One region of the Cohnella sp. 56 genome, then DNA from elsewhere that is predicted to be linked to it. Evidence: riboswitches for the same ligand, from Rfam matches in the RefSeq annotation. Region 1 holds a riboswitch; the other holds the start of a gene.

Region 1 (6,448 bases):
GCGGGCTCATTCCTTTCTATATTCTCATTCGCGATCTCAATATGATGAATACCTTTGCAGTATATGTGCTGCCTGGACTCGTGAGCGCCTTTAACGTTTTCGTCATCCGCTCCTTTATCGACGGCATCCCGTTCGCGCTCCAGGAATCCGCGAAGCTCGATGGCGCCAACGACTGGACGATTTTCTGGCGGGTCATTCTGCCGCTGACGAAGCCGGCGCTGGCGACGATCGCACTCTTCCTGGCGGTCGGACAATGGAATGCCTGGTTCGATACCTACCTGTATAACGGCTCGAGCGAGAAGCTGACGACGCTGCAATTCGAGCTTATGAAGGTGCTGCAGAGCACGACGACCAACGCGGACCAGTTCCGCGGCCGGAACATGACCGAGGTGATGCGCCAGATCTCGCCCGAATCGGTGAAAATGGCGATCACGATCGTCGTCACCGTGCCGATCCTCGTCGTGTATCCGTTCCTGCAGAAGTACTTCGTCAAAGGCATGACGCTTGGCGCCGTAAAAAGCTGAAGAAGCGGCGCACGGCGGCTCGTGCGAACGGTATCGGCAGGCGCAAGCCTGTTTATACGATAAATAAACTTGGATCAATCGGAGGGTTCAGCGCAATGAGAAAATGGTTTAAAGTAAACGCCCTGCTGCTCGCAGGCGCTATGACGCTCGGCCTCGTGTCCGCCTGCAGCAAGAGCAGCGACGGTACGGATGCCGCGCCGTCCGGCTCCGCCGCTGCGAGCACGAATGCGGCCAAGTCAGGCGATGAAGGCGGCGAGGATCTTACGCCCGTAACGTTCACCTACTTTTCCGAGGACCCCAATCCGAACTGGAACCACATGCAGGACGATGTCTCCAAAGCGCTCACGAAGAAGACCGGCGTCACGCTGGATGCCGAATTCGCGGTAGGCGATCCGGCGCAAAAGGTCGCGCTGATGGCAGCCAGCGGCGTTTATCCGGATATTATTGCCGCCAAAGGCGACATCGGCAAGCTCGTCGACGCCGGCGCAGTACTCGATCTGACAGAACTGATCGACAAGTACGCGCCCAACATTAAAAAGGTGCTCGGTCCGTATATGAGCCGGGCGAAATATACGACAGAGGATCAATCGATCTACTCGATCCCGACCTGGTCGAGCGTCGACGAGGTGAAGGCGACCGCGGGAGGCGGCTTCGAGCTGCAGCATCGCGTCGTCAAGGAAGCGGGCTATCCGACGATCCGTACCGTGCATGACTACGAGAAGGTCATCAAGGACTATCTGGCCAAGCATCCTACGGATGAGAACGGCAATAAAAACATCGGGTTGTCCCTGAATGCGGACGATTGGCATATGTACATCTCCGTCACCAATCCGGCCGCCTTCGTGACGGGCGCATCCGACGACGGCGAGTATTATGTCAACCAGGAAACGCACGAAGCGACCTATCATTTCCGCCGTCCGGAAGAAAAGGAGTATTTCCGCTGGCTGAATCATATGAACGCCGAGGGTCTGCTCGACAAGGAGAGCTTCGTGCAAAAATACGACCAGTACAAGGCGAAGGTCGCTTCCGGCCGCGTGCTCGGGCTGATCGACCAGGATTGGGATTACAATGACGGCCAGCAGGCGCTCAAGACTGCGGGCAAGTTCGACCAAACCTACGGCCATTATCCGGTCACGATGAGCGAGCAGTTCAAGGAAACGTCGTTCTGGCCGACGGGCTTCATGGGCGGCTACGGCATCTCGATCTCGAGCAAGGCCAAGGACCCGGTCCGCATCATCAAATTTCTCGACTATCTGGCATCGGACGAGTTCCAGATCATGAATAACTGGGGCATTGAAGGCAAGCATTATGTGGTGGAAAATGGCAAGCGCGTCGTGCCGAAGGAAGTGCAGGATCGCATCAACAACGACAATACCGCATTCACCAAGGAGTCCGGCATCGGATTTTATTGGAACATCATGGTCCACTACGGCGACGGCGTGAAGGATTCGACCGGCAACTACTATACCAAGAACAGCCCGGAACTGATCGTTGACGGCTACAGCGACGTGGAAAAGGAAACGCTCGCCGCCTACAAGGCGACGACCTGGAAGGACTTGTTCCCGAAGGAAGACGAGTTCAACGTCAAGGCGTACGGCGCGGCATGGAATATCCAGATTCCAGGCGAAGACGAGGTGTCCATCCTGGGCAACAAGATGAAAGACATCACCTGGAAACGCATCCCTCAGGCGATCCTCGCGAAGCCGGAAGACTTCGACAAGATCTGGGACGATTACCAGAACGACCTGATCAAGGCCGGCGTCGAAAAGATGGAGAAGGGCTATACCAGGTATGTACAGGACCGGGTGAAGCTGTGGAGTGCGGATGAAGGGAAATAATGCGCATCCTGTGCAAATTTGCGCATGAGTCTGTCGCGGCTTGAACGCGGGAATGTGCGTTCAACGGCGTCAGCACGTTCGAACCATGACTCTTTGGGGTCATGCGCGTCGATACGGACAGCTTGTATAATAGGCGTATCCGTAGAGACGAAAGGTTGGTCATTGATGAAGAAGATTGGTGCTCTGCTGTTCGCCGCCACGCTGGCGTTCGGTTATGCGGGCATGGCGAGCGCGCATGTACGCGTCGCGCCCGATGAAGTGGCGCAGAACGCGTATCAAGTATTCACGATCCGCGTCCCGAGCGAGAATGAGGGCGTCAAGACGACCGAGGTGAAGCTGGACGTACCCGACGGCGTGGAGGTATCCCGCTTCGAGCCCTACCCCGGCTGGTCGAGCGTGATCGAAAAAAATGCGGACGGCAAAGTTACCGCCGTCACGTGGAAGTCCGACGGCCAGGGCATCGGCGAGACGGAATTCGTACAGTTCAACTTCCAGGGGCATGTCGCGGAGGACGCGAAGGAGCTCGTCTGGAAAGCGCATCAGACCTATTCCGACGGCGCAGTCGTCGACTGGACGGGCGCGCCGGACGCCGATACGCCGGCATCCGTGACAGCCGTGACGGCGGCCGGCGGCGACGGGCACGGGCACGGCGCAGGGTCTGCGGCCGACAAGCCGGACGGAGACCGGGACCCGCTGACCCTCGGCCTCGCCATTGCCGGTCTGGTCGCCGGCCTTGCCGCACTGGCTGCTGCGTTGCTGCGCCGCAGGACGCGCTGATAGACGGTTTAACAGCTGTGGGCAGCCGCGCAGACAAGTTGCGCTTGCTCTTGCGGCCCTCATTTGGTAATCTGGAGCTATCATAAATGATTCGGCCGCAAAGCATGCGCCGTTCGCTTCTCCTCCGGGAGAGCGGGCGGCGTTTTTGCTTTTGCGGGGACATTGGAGGAGATCGAATGGGGAACAGGCGGCAAGCGCAGCCGACCCGGCACGACGAGGCGTTCAAGAAGCTGCTGCAAACTTTTTTTGCGGAGTTTATGGCTTTGTTTTTCCCGGAGGTACACCGCCGTCTCGATTATTCGAAGGCCAAGCTGCTCATGCAGGAGCAGCTCGTGGATATCGTCGGCCGGGAGTCGCGGACGCTCGATCTGCTGATTGAGGCGCAGCTGCTTGAAGCGCGGGAAGTTTTTGTCCTGCTGCATTACGAGCCTCAATTTTACAGGGACAATCTCTTCAAGGAGCGCATGTTCATTTACTTCAGCCGTCTGTTTGAAAAGTATCGGGTCACGCACAAGCAAATCATTCCCGTCGCGATATTTGCGGGAGATTCTCCCGTTGCGGAGCCGGACGGAATCGACATGGGACTGCCTGGCTCGGAAGAGGAGATTTTGCGGTTCAGATATTTGAAAGTCGAGCTGAAGAAGCGGAATTGGCGGGAGTTTGCGCAATCGGACAACCCGGTAGCCGCTGCGCTTCTGGCCAGAATGGGCTATAATCGTAGAGAAAGACGAGAGCTGCGCTTTGCGTATTTGCGTATGCTGCTTCGGATCAAAGATAAGCTGGACCCGGCCCGGATGTCGCTGGTGATGGCGATCGCAGACCTCTACTTCGATCCGAAGCCGGACGAAGATTACGATATTTTGCAGGAAATGCGGGAGACCATCCCCGAGGAGGAGGCTTTGATTATGGAACTGATGCCGGCTTGGAAGCGATGGGGCTATGAAGAGGGCATGGAGAAGGGCATTGAACAAGGTATTGAACAAGGGATTGAAAAAGGCATCGTACAAGGCATGGAAAAAGGCATGGAGCGGGGCGCCGAGGCAGAAAGGCGTGCCGTCGTGCGCAAGCTGGCGAGCAAAGGGCTCGAAGCGGAAGCGATCGCCGAGATTCTCGACCTGCCGCTGGCCGAAGTCAAGCGCCTGTACGCGACGAGCTGAACCGGAGGGCCGGCAAGCACATGCCATGGATTGACAGATTGAACCGGCGCATGTACAGTTGAAGTCAAGAATTCCACTGGGGGCGCCCGCGAGGGCTGAGATAAGGCAGCTATGCCTTGGTCCCTTTGAACCTGATCTGGGTCATGCCAGCGTAGGAAAGTGGACCAATGTGCGTAGCATGCTGCAACGGAGATCGCGACGGCGAATGCCGGGCGATGCCGGCCTTTTCCGGGCAGGCCGCCGTACGGGAGTTTTTCCGTACAGCATGCCGTCCCGCGGCCTTTTCCGCTGCCGCGCCGAAGCTGCACCCTTTGGCCGCTCCCGACGGGGCGGCTTTTTATGTTGCAGCGAGCCGACCGTCAAGGAGCGTTCCCGGAGGGGGGATTATGTCTTGAAGCGCTTGCCCCGGTATGGGCGCGGCGGTTCATGCCCGCAGTTTATGCCATTGTTTCCCGCTTGCTTGCGCGTCTCATGCGCCGTACGGCCTCCCGGAGGAATTCGCACGAATTCATAGGGAGGTTTTTTGTTATGGCGATCTTGACACAGCCTTTGCCGGGCAGCCGCAAGGTGTATGTACAAGGCGAAGGCGGCGTCCGCGTACCGATGCGGGAGATCAGGCTCGGAGACAGCGAGGCGAGGGACGGCTCCCGCCTGCCGAACGAGCCGCTGCTCGTGTACGATGCGAGCGGACCGTATACGGACGAGGGCTACACGGCGGACATCAGACGAGGCTTGCCGCCGCTGCGGAGCGAGTGGATATCGGCAAGAGCGGATACGGTCGAATACGGCGGCCGGGCCGCGCTCCCGTCGGACGACGGATACGCCACGGCGGAGCGCGCCCGCGTCAAAGGGGCCGAGGCCTATCCCGGGCTCATGCGCAGTCCGCGCCGGGCGCGCGAAGGCGGCTGCGTGACGCAGCTTCGCTATGCGCGGCAGGGCATCGTGACGCCGGAGATGGCGTTCATTGCGGCGCGCGAAGGGATGACGCCCGAGTTCGTGCGGGACGAGGTGGCGGCGGGAAGGGCCGTCATCCCGGCCAACATCAACCATCCGGAGAGCGAACCGATGATTATCGGCCGGCATTTTCACGTCAAGATCAACGCAAACATCGGCAATTCGGCCGTAGCCTCCTCCATCGAGGAAGAGGTCGAGAAGATGACGTGGGCGACCCGCTGGGGTGCGGATACGATCATGGATCTGTCGACGGGCAAAAACATCCATACGACCCGGGAATGGATCATCCGCAACGCGCCTGTGCCCGTCGGCACGGTGCCGATCTACCAGGCGCTCGAAAAGGTAGACGGCCGGGCGGAGGCGCTCACCTGGGAGATCTACCGGGATACGCTTATCGAGCAGGCGGAGCAGGGCGTCGATTACTTCACGATCCACGCGGGCGTGCTGCTCCGCTACATCCCGCTGACGGCGAAGCGCGTGACGGGCATCGTCTCGCGGGGCGGCTCGATTATGGCGGCCTGGTGCCTGGCGCATCACCGGGAGAACTTCCTGTATACGCATTTCGAGGAAATCTGCGAGATTATGAAGGCGTACGACATTACGTTTTCTCTAGGCGACGGGCTGCGTCCCGGATCGATCGCAGACGCCAACGACGAGGCGCAGTTCGCCGAGCTGGCGACGCTCGGCGAACTGACGGACATCGCCTGGAAGCACGACGTGCAGGTGATGATCGAAGGGCCGGGCCATGTGCCGATGCATCTGATCAAGGAAAATGTGGAGCGGCAGATGGAAGTGTGCAAGGAAGCGCCCTTTTATACGCTCGGTCCGCTCACGACGGATATCGCCCCGGGCTACGATCATATCACCTCCGCGATCGGCGCGGCGATGATCGGCTGGTTCGGCACGGCGATGCTCTGCTATGTGACGCCCAAGGAGCATCTGGGCCTCCCGAACAAGGAGGATGTGAAGGACGGCGTCATCGCCTACAAGATCGCGGCGCATGCCGCCGACCTGGCCAAGGGCCATCCGAGAGCGAGGCTGCGGGACGATGCGCTGTCCAAGGCCCGATTCGAGTTCCGCTGGCAGGATCAGTTCCACCTGGCGCTCGATCCGGAGCGGGCGATGTCCTATCACGACGAGACGCTGCCCGCGGATGCGGCGAAGACGGCGCATTTCTGCTCGATGTGCGGGCCGAAGT
Region 2 (6,448 bases), on a different contig from region 1:
TCTTCCAGGACGATCCGTTCTGGAAGCCGTTCCTCGAGACGCTGGAGATCGCGAAGATCCGTCCGACGCATCCGGGCTATTCCGTGATGGAGGGCGACGCGCTCGTTCCGAACGTGCAGCTGTTCCAGCAAGGCAAGCAGAGCGCGGAGGATACGCTGAAAAAAGCGCAGCAGCAGGGCGACAAGCTGCTGCAGGACAACGCGGTCGTCGAGTGAAAAGGAGGGAGGGCGACCTCCCTTTTCTCTGTCGCGGACGATGCGGCCCGCGCGAACTTGACCGACCGATCCGAAAGGAGGAGCGCCCATGGCTTCCATCAGCAAGCTGAACCGCCATCAAGCCAGAACCGCATACATGTTCATCACGCCGACGATTCTCTTGTTTGTGATTTTCACTGTCGTTCCCGTCGTCATGGCGTTTTATTTCAGCTTTACCAACTATGACGTCGTCAAAAACCGCGATTGGGTAAATTTCGACAACTACAAGCGACTGCTGCACGACGACCTCTATTGGACCACCTTCAAAAATGTCGCGTATTATACGGTTATTTTCGTGCCGCTCAATATTTTGATCTCGCTCGGCATCGCGATGCTGCTCAACTTCCGGCGCTTCGGCGTCCGGCTGTTCCGCACGATGAACTATATGCCGACGCTCACATCCGCGGTCGCCGCGGCCACGGTATGGGTATGGCTGCTTCATCCGGAGTACGGCCTCGTCAACACCTTGCTCGGATATATCGGCATTACCGGTCCCGCCTGGCTCGCGCAGACGGAGACGGCGATGCTGTCGATCATTCTCGTGACGCTCTGGCAGTCGATCGGCTCGAATATGATCATCTATATCGCGGGCCTCCAGGGCGTGCCGGATTATCTCTACGAGTCCGCCAAGCTCGACGGCGCGAATGCGCTCCAGCGGTTCCGCTATATTACCTGGCCGCAGCTGCGGCCGACGACGTTTCTCGTGAGCACGATGTCGATCATCGGCGCGCTGCAATTGTTCGACCAGGCATTCGTGCTCACCCAGGGCGGTCCGGGCAACGTCACGAAGACGCCGGTCTACCTGATCTATCAGCAAGGCTTCAACCAACTGCAAATGGGCTACGCTTCGGCGCAGGCGTTCATTCTGGCGCTCGCGATTCTGATCTTCTCGATCGTCAACATGCGCGTCAACAAATCCGAAGAATCGGTCGTGTGAGGGGGATGCGGATATGAGTGTCAAATCTGCGGCCGCAGGGGCCGCTCGCGCAAGCCGCAGGCCCGCTGTCTCGGCGTCTGCTTCGCGTTTGTTTTGGCGGATCGTTTTTTACGCAGTCAGCATCGCGATCTCGGTGTTTATGTTCCTTCCGTTTTTCTGGAGCCTGATTACCTCGCTCAAGCCGAGCGACGAGATCTTCTCCATGCCGATCCGATGGCTGCCGTCGCGGCTGACGCTGGAGCACTACCGCGCAGCGTTCACGACCGTGCCGTTCGGCCTGTACTTCTGGAACTCGCTCGTGCTTGCCGCATCGGGCGTGGCGGCGAACTTGTTTTTCGGCTCGCTCAGCGGGTTCGCGTTCGCGAAGCTGAACTTCAGGCTGAACAAGCCGCTGTTCCGCGTGCTGCTCGCCGCGATGATGATACCGGGCATCGTGACGATGATTCCGAGCTTCTACGTACTGAAGCACTTCCCGTTCGCCGGGGGCAACGATTGGTACGGAGCCGGAGGCAACGGGTTCCTCAACTCGTTCTGGGGCATTATCCTGCCCGGCGCCTCCGGCTCGTTCGCGGTATTTTTCATGCGTCAATTTTTCCTCACCCTGCCGTCCGACATGATGGAGATGGCCCGGATCGAGGGGGCGGGCGAATTCCGGATTTTCTGGAACATCTATTGGCCGCTGACGAAGCCGGCGCTGGCCACGCTCGGCATCTTCACCTTCCAGGCGGGCTGGAACAGCTTCCTGTGGCCGATGATTATTCTCAACGATCCGGACAAGGCGACGATCCAGATGGGACTGCAGGCGTTCTCCTACAACCATCAGACCGACTTCGGTCCGATGATGGCGGGGGCGCTGATCGCGATTCTGCCGATTCTGGTGCTGTTTCTCGCCCTGCAAAAGTACTTCGTGCAAGGCATCGCGTTCAGCGGCACGAAGGGGTAAGGCGTGCGGATGACGAGGAAGGCCGGCTGGACATGGATTGCCGTCGCCGCCTTGCTGCTGGCGGCCGCAGGCTGGGCGTGGCGGGCCGGAGCGCTGCACGGAGCCGCCGGTACGGACGGCTCCCGCGCGGGCGTGTGGGCGGCGCGGGCGGAGGCTGCGCAGACCGCGCTGGACGGGGCTTTCTGGGACCCCAAGCGCAGGCTGTACAACAACGCTGCGCCTTGCATTTTGCAGATGTGCACGGACCCGTTTAATTACTGGTGGCTGGCGCATGCAGCGGACGTATTGAAGGACGGGTACGAGCGGACCGGCGAAGCCAAATACGCGGAGCGGCTCGCTTCCCTGTACGACGGCCTGCTCGCGCGCAACGCGGAGGTATGGCCGAACGATTATTACGACGATATGGCTTGGATGGGGCTGGCCTGGCTGCGTGCGTTCGACGCCACCGGCGAGCCGCGCTACAAGGACGCCGCGCTGACGCTGTGGGCGGATATCCGGGGCGGCTGGAACGACGAGACCGGCGGCGGCATCGCCTGGCGCAAGGAGCAGACGGACTACAAAAACACGCCCGCGAATGCGCCGTCCGTCATACTTGCGGCCCGCTTGTACGAGCGTTTCCATGATCCCGAGGATCTGAGCTGGGCCAGGCGCATCTACGAATGGGAAAGCCGTACACTGGTCGATCCCGACACCGGCTTCGTCTGGGACGGCATCAACCGGACGGGCGACGGCGCGATCGACGAGGCGTGGCAATTCTCGTACAACCAAGGCGTCTATATCGGCGCCGCTGTGGAGCTGTACCGCGCGACGAACGATGAAGCGTACCTGGTGTCGGCCAGGCGGACGGCCGATGCGGCGGCAGCGGTGCTGGCCGGCGGCCCGGCGGGCTTGCTGCCGTCCGAAGGCGATGGCGACGGCGCCTTGTTCAAGGGCGTATTCGTCCGTTATATGGGCGAGCTGATCGAGGCGGACGGCGCGTCGTCCGGGCGGGCGAAGCTGCTCCTGGCGAACGCGAGCCGTCTGTGGACGGACGGACAGGCGGCGGGGCGTTCGGAGGGCGAGTCCGCCAACAAGTCGAACGGCGGGAGCGAAGGCGACACCAAAAGGAACGCATTGTTCGGACCGGCCTGGTCGCAGCCGCCCGAGACGGTCGTCGAGCTGAGCGCCGATCTGAGCGGCGTGATGCTGCTCGAGACGGTCGCCCGCCTGGAGCGGGCGGGCCTGCTGAAATAACGCTCGGCGCTGCGTCCGCGTATCGGCGACGCAGCGCTGCGAAAATAAAGACAGCATAGAGGGATAGGGAGCGTGAGCGACATGTTGTGGAACGAACGGGCCGAAAAAGCGCAGCAAACGTTGGACAAGGAATTTTGGAACGCATCCATTCGGATGTACGATATCGAGACGCCGTGTCCGGACGGCATGTGCAACACGATTTTTCATTACTGGTGGATGGCGCATGCCGCGGACGGCCTGGCGGACGGCCTGCTGCGCACGGGCGACGACCGATATGCCGACCGGCTGGCCGAGCTTCACGAGGGCATCCGCACGAAAAACGGCGGCGATTTCCCCAATCTGCTGTATGACGATATGGAGTGGATGGCGATCGCCTGGCTGCGCGCATACGACGCGACCGGCGAGGAGCGGTACAAGCAGACGGCGCTGTCGCTCTGGGACGATATCCGGACCGGATGGAACGATACGATGGGCGGCGGCATCGCGTGGCACAAGGAGCAGCTCGGATACAAAAACACGCCGGCCAACGGACCTGCCGCGATTGTGGCCGTCCGGCTCTATCGGCGCTTCGGCCGGGAGGAGGACTTGACTTGGGCAGTCCGGATCTACGATTGGCTCAAGCGGCAGCTCGTCGATCCGGAGACCGGCTTCGTGTGGGACGGGATGAATCGCCTGGGCGACGGCGCGATCGACAAGGCATGGCGCTTCACGTACTGCCAGGGCGTCTATATCGGCGCCGCGGTCGAGCTGTTCCGGGCGACGGGAGATGAGGCATATCTCGCCGACGCGAACCGGACCGCACAGGCCGCGTCCGACGAATGGGCCGGCGGCATTCTTCCGGACGAAGGCGACGGCGACGGCGGTCTGTTCAAAGGTATACTCGTCCGGTACCTGGCCGATCTTGCTGCGGAGTCGCGGGGAGCGTCGTCCGCGTCGGCTGCCTGGCTGCTCCGCAACGGGGAGTCGCTATGGTCGGCGGCGCATGCAACGCATGACGAGGGCCGTCATTTATTCGGTACGGATTGGCGCTCCGCACCGGCAGGCAAGGTCTCGCTCAGCGCACAGCTTAGCGGCGTGTTCCTGTTCGAGCGGCTGGCGGAGCTGGAGAAGCGCGGGCTGCTGCCGGCTGCGGATGCCGCATTCGCCCCGGAGACGGATTGAAGAAAGCTCCGTCCATTATGCGTTCTGCGGCACGAACGAGCGCGGCGCCGGCTTTTTCATGCTGGACAGATGCGGGCGTTCTGCTATAATGAGAAGCGATATCAACGACGACCGATGTTTGTCGACAATCGAACAAACCCCGGGGGAGCTGGGCTAGGCCGGCTGAGAGTGCATCCCGCTACGACGATGCAGACCCTTGAACCTGATCTGGTTAGGACCAGCGTAGGGAGGCGGGAAGCGCGATTTTTTTCGCGCATATTGTCCATGCTTATTTAGGACGCCCTCCGTATACGGGGGGCGTTTTTTGATTTGTCGCAGGCAAGGCGCAGGAGAGGGAGCAGAAGACAGATGGGATTGCGGGTCAAAGGCTGGAAGGTTAAAGGAGCGGCCGCGGTCGCGGCGCTGCTGATCGTGGCGGGCTGCGGAAATGGCGGCGGGAACGAAGGGGGCGGCAGCCCGGCGGCGACGGGTTCGTCCGGCGCCGGGGCATCGGCGTCGGCATCCGCCTCGGGCGGGCAGGCGGCCGATCTCGGCAAGGTCAAAGTCGTGCTCGACTGGACGCCGAACACGAACCATACGGGGCTGTACGTCGCGGCCAACCAGGGCTACTGGAAAAAACGCGGCCTCGACGTCGAGATCGTGCTGCCGCCGGAGAGCGGCGCGGATCAGATGGTCGCGACGGGCGCGGCGGACTTCGGCGTCGGCGCGCAGGAGGGCTTGACGCTGGCGAGAGAGAACGACATGCCGATCGTCTCGCTCGCGGCCATCATACAGCACAATACGTCGGGCTTCGCTTCGCCCGCGGACAAGAGCATCAAGGAGCCCAAGGACTTCGAAGGCCATAGCTACGGCGGCTGGGGCTCGCCGGCCGAAGAAGCCGTCATCGGCTCGATGATGCAGAAGCAGGGAGCCGACGTGAAGAAGGTCAAGTTCGTCAATGCGGGCAGCGCCGACTTTTTCACCGCCGTCCAGAAGGACATCGACTTCGAATGGATCTTCTACGGCTGGACCGGCGTCGAGGCCGAGCAGCGGGGCATCAGCCTGAACATGGTATATTTGTCCGACTTCGACAAGCGCCTCGACTACTATACGCCGGTGCTGACGACGAGCGAGAAGATGATCAAGAACAAGCCGGACGTCGTCCGCGCGTTCGTGGAAGGCGCCTCGGAGGGCTACCAGTACGCGATCGACCACCCGGCCGAAGCGGCGGATATGCTGCTGAAGGCCAATCCCGATCTGAACGCGGAGCTCGTCAAGGCAAGCCAGGCATGGCTCAGTCCGAAGTACAAGGACGACGCGCCGCGCTGGGGCGAACAGAAAAAGGAAGTATGGTCGGGCTACGCCGAGTTCCTGAAGGAGCACAAGCTGCTGACGAAGGATCTCGACTACGACGCGATGTTTACGAACGAATTTTTGCCGCAATAAATAAAAGATAGCGGGACGGGCGCGTAGGTCCGCCCCGCACGAGGAGGATACGGACATGGCGCAAGCGCTGCTGAGCATTCAAATATTGCCGAAGGCCGCAAACCACGAGGATGATACGCATCTGTACGTCGACCGCGCGATCGAGATCATCAAGGCGTCTGGCGTCGACTACCGGGTCGGCCCGCTGGAGACGACGATGGAGGGCGACCTCGATCAATTGCTCGATATCGTCAAGGACATGAACCGGGCGATGTTCGAGAAGGGCAGCCCGTCGGTGCTGTCCCAGATCAAGCTGCTCGTCCACGGCTCGGACGGCGCCTCGATGGCGCATCTGCTGCGCAAATACCCCGATGGACAGTAGGACAGGCAGGTGGCTGCTGCCCATCGGTACGCTGCTCGGCGCGCTGATCCTCTGGCAGCTCAGCGTCGAGCTGTGGCATATCAAGCCCTACAAGCTGCCGTCGCCGCTCGCCATCGGCGAGCGGATGTGGGATC

What was found. A riboswitch is a leader RNA that binds a small molecule or an ion and turns the genes downstream of it on or off. The one in region 1 is predicted to bind thiamine pyrophosphate.
Region 2: linked by a shared signal. The riboswitch ahead of VQ071_RS05360 (ABC transporter substrate-binding protein) and the one ahead of thiC (phosphomethylpyrimidine synthase ThiC) in region 1 are both predicted to bind thiamine pyrophosphate.

Annotation. Positions count from the first base shown of each region.
Region 1 covers NZ_JAZDQE010000013.1:74,584-81,031, forward strand. The annotation lists gene VQ071_RS21040 (carbohydrate ABC transporter permease) at 1-524, shown strand, start outside; gene VQ071_RS21045 (ABC transporter substrate-binding protein) at 620-2,362, shown strand; gene VQ071_RS21050 (YcnI family copper-binding membrane protein) at 2,528-3,139, shown strand; gene VQ071_RS21055 (Rpn family recombination-promoting nuclease/putative transposase) at 3,316-4,296, shown strand; TPP riboswitch at 4,365-4,471, shown strand; gene thiC (phosphomethylpyrimidine synthase ThiC) at 4,825-6,448, shown strand, end outside.
Region 2 covers NZ_JAZDQE010000002.1:551,201-557,648, forward strand. The annotation lists gene VQ071_RS05335 (ABC transporter substrate-binding protein) at 1-215, shown strand, start outside; gene VQ071_RS05340 (carbohydrate ABC transporter permease) at 304-1,191, shown strand; gene VQ071_RS05345 (carbohydrate ABC transporter permease) at 1,205-2,134, shown strand; gene VQ071_RS05350 (glycoside hydrolase family 76 protein) at 2,144-3,367, shown strand; gene VQ071_RS05355 (glycoside hydrolase family 76 protein) at 3,449-4,528, shown strand; TPP riboswitch at 4,660-4,774, shown strand; gene VQ071_RS05360 (ABC transporter substrate-binding protein) at 4,877-5,953, shown strand; gene VQ071_RS05365 (thiamine-binding protein) at 6,009-6,314, shown strand; gene VQ071_RS05370 (ABC transporter permease) at 6,304-6,448, shown strand, end outside.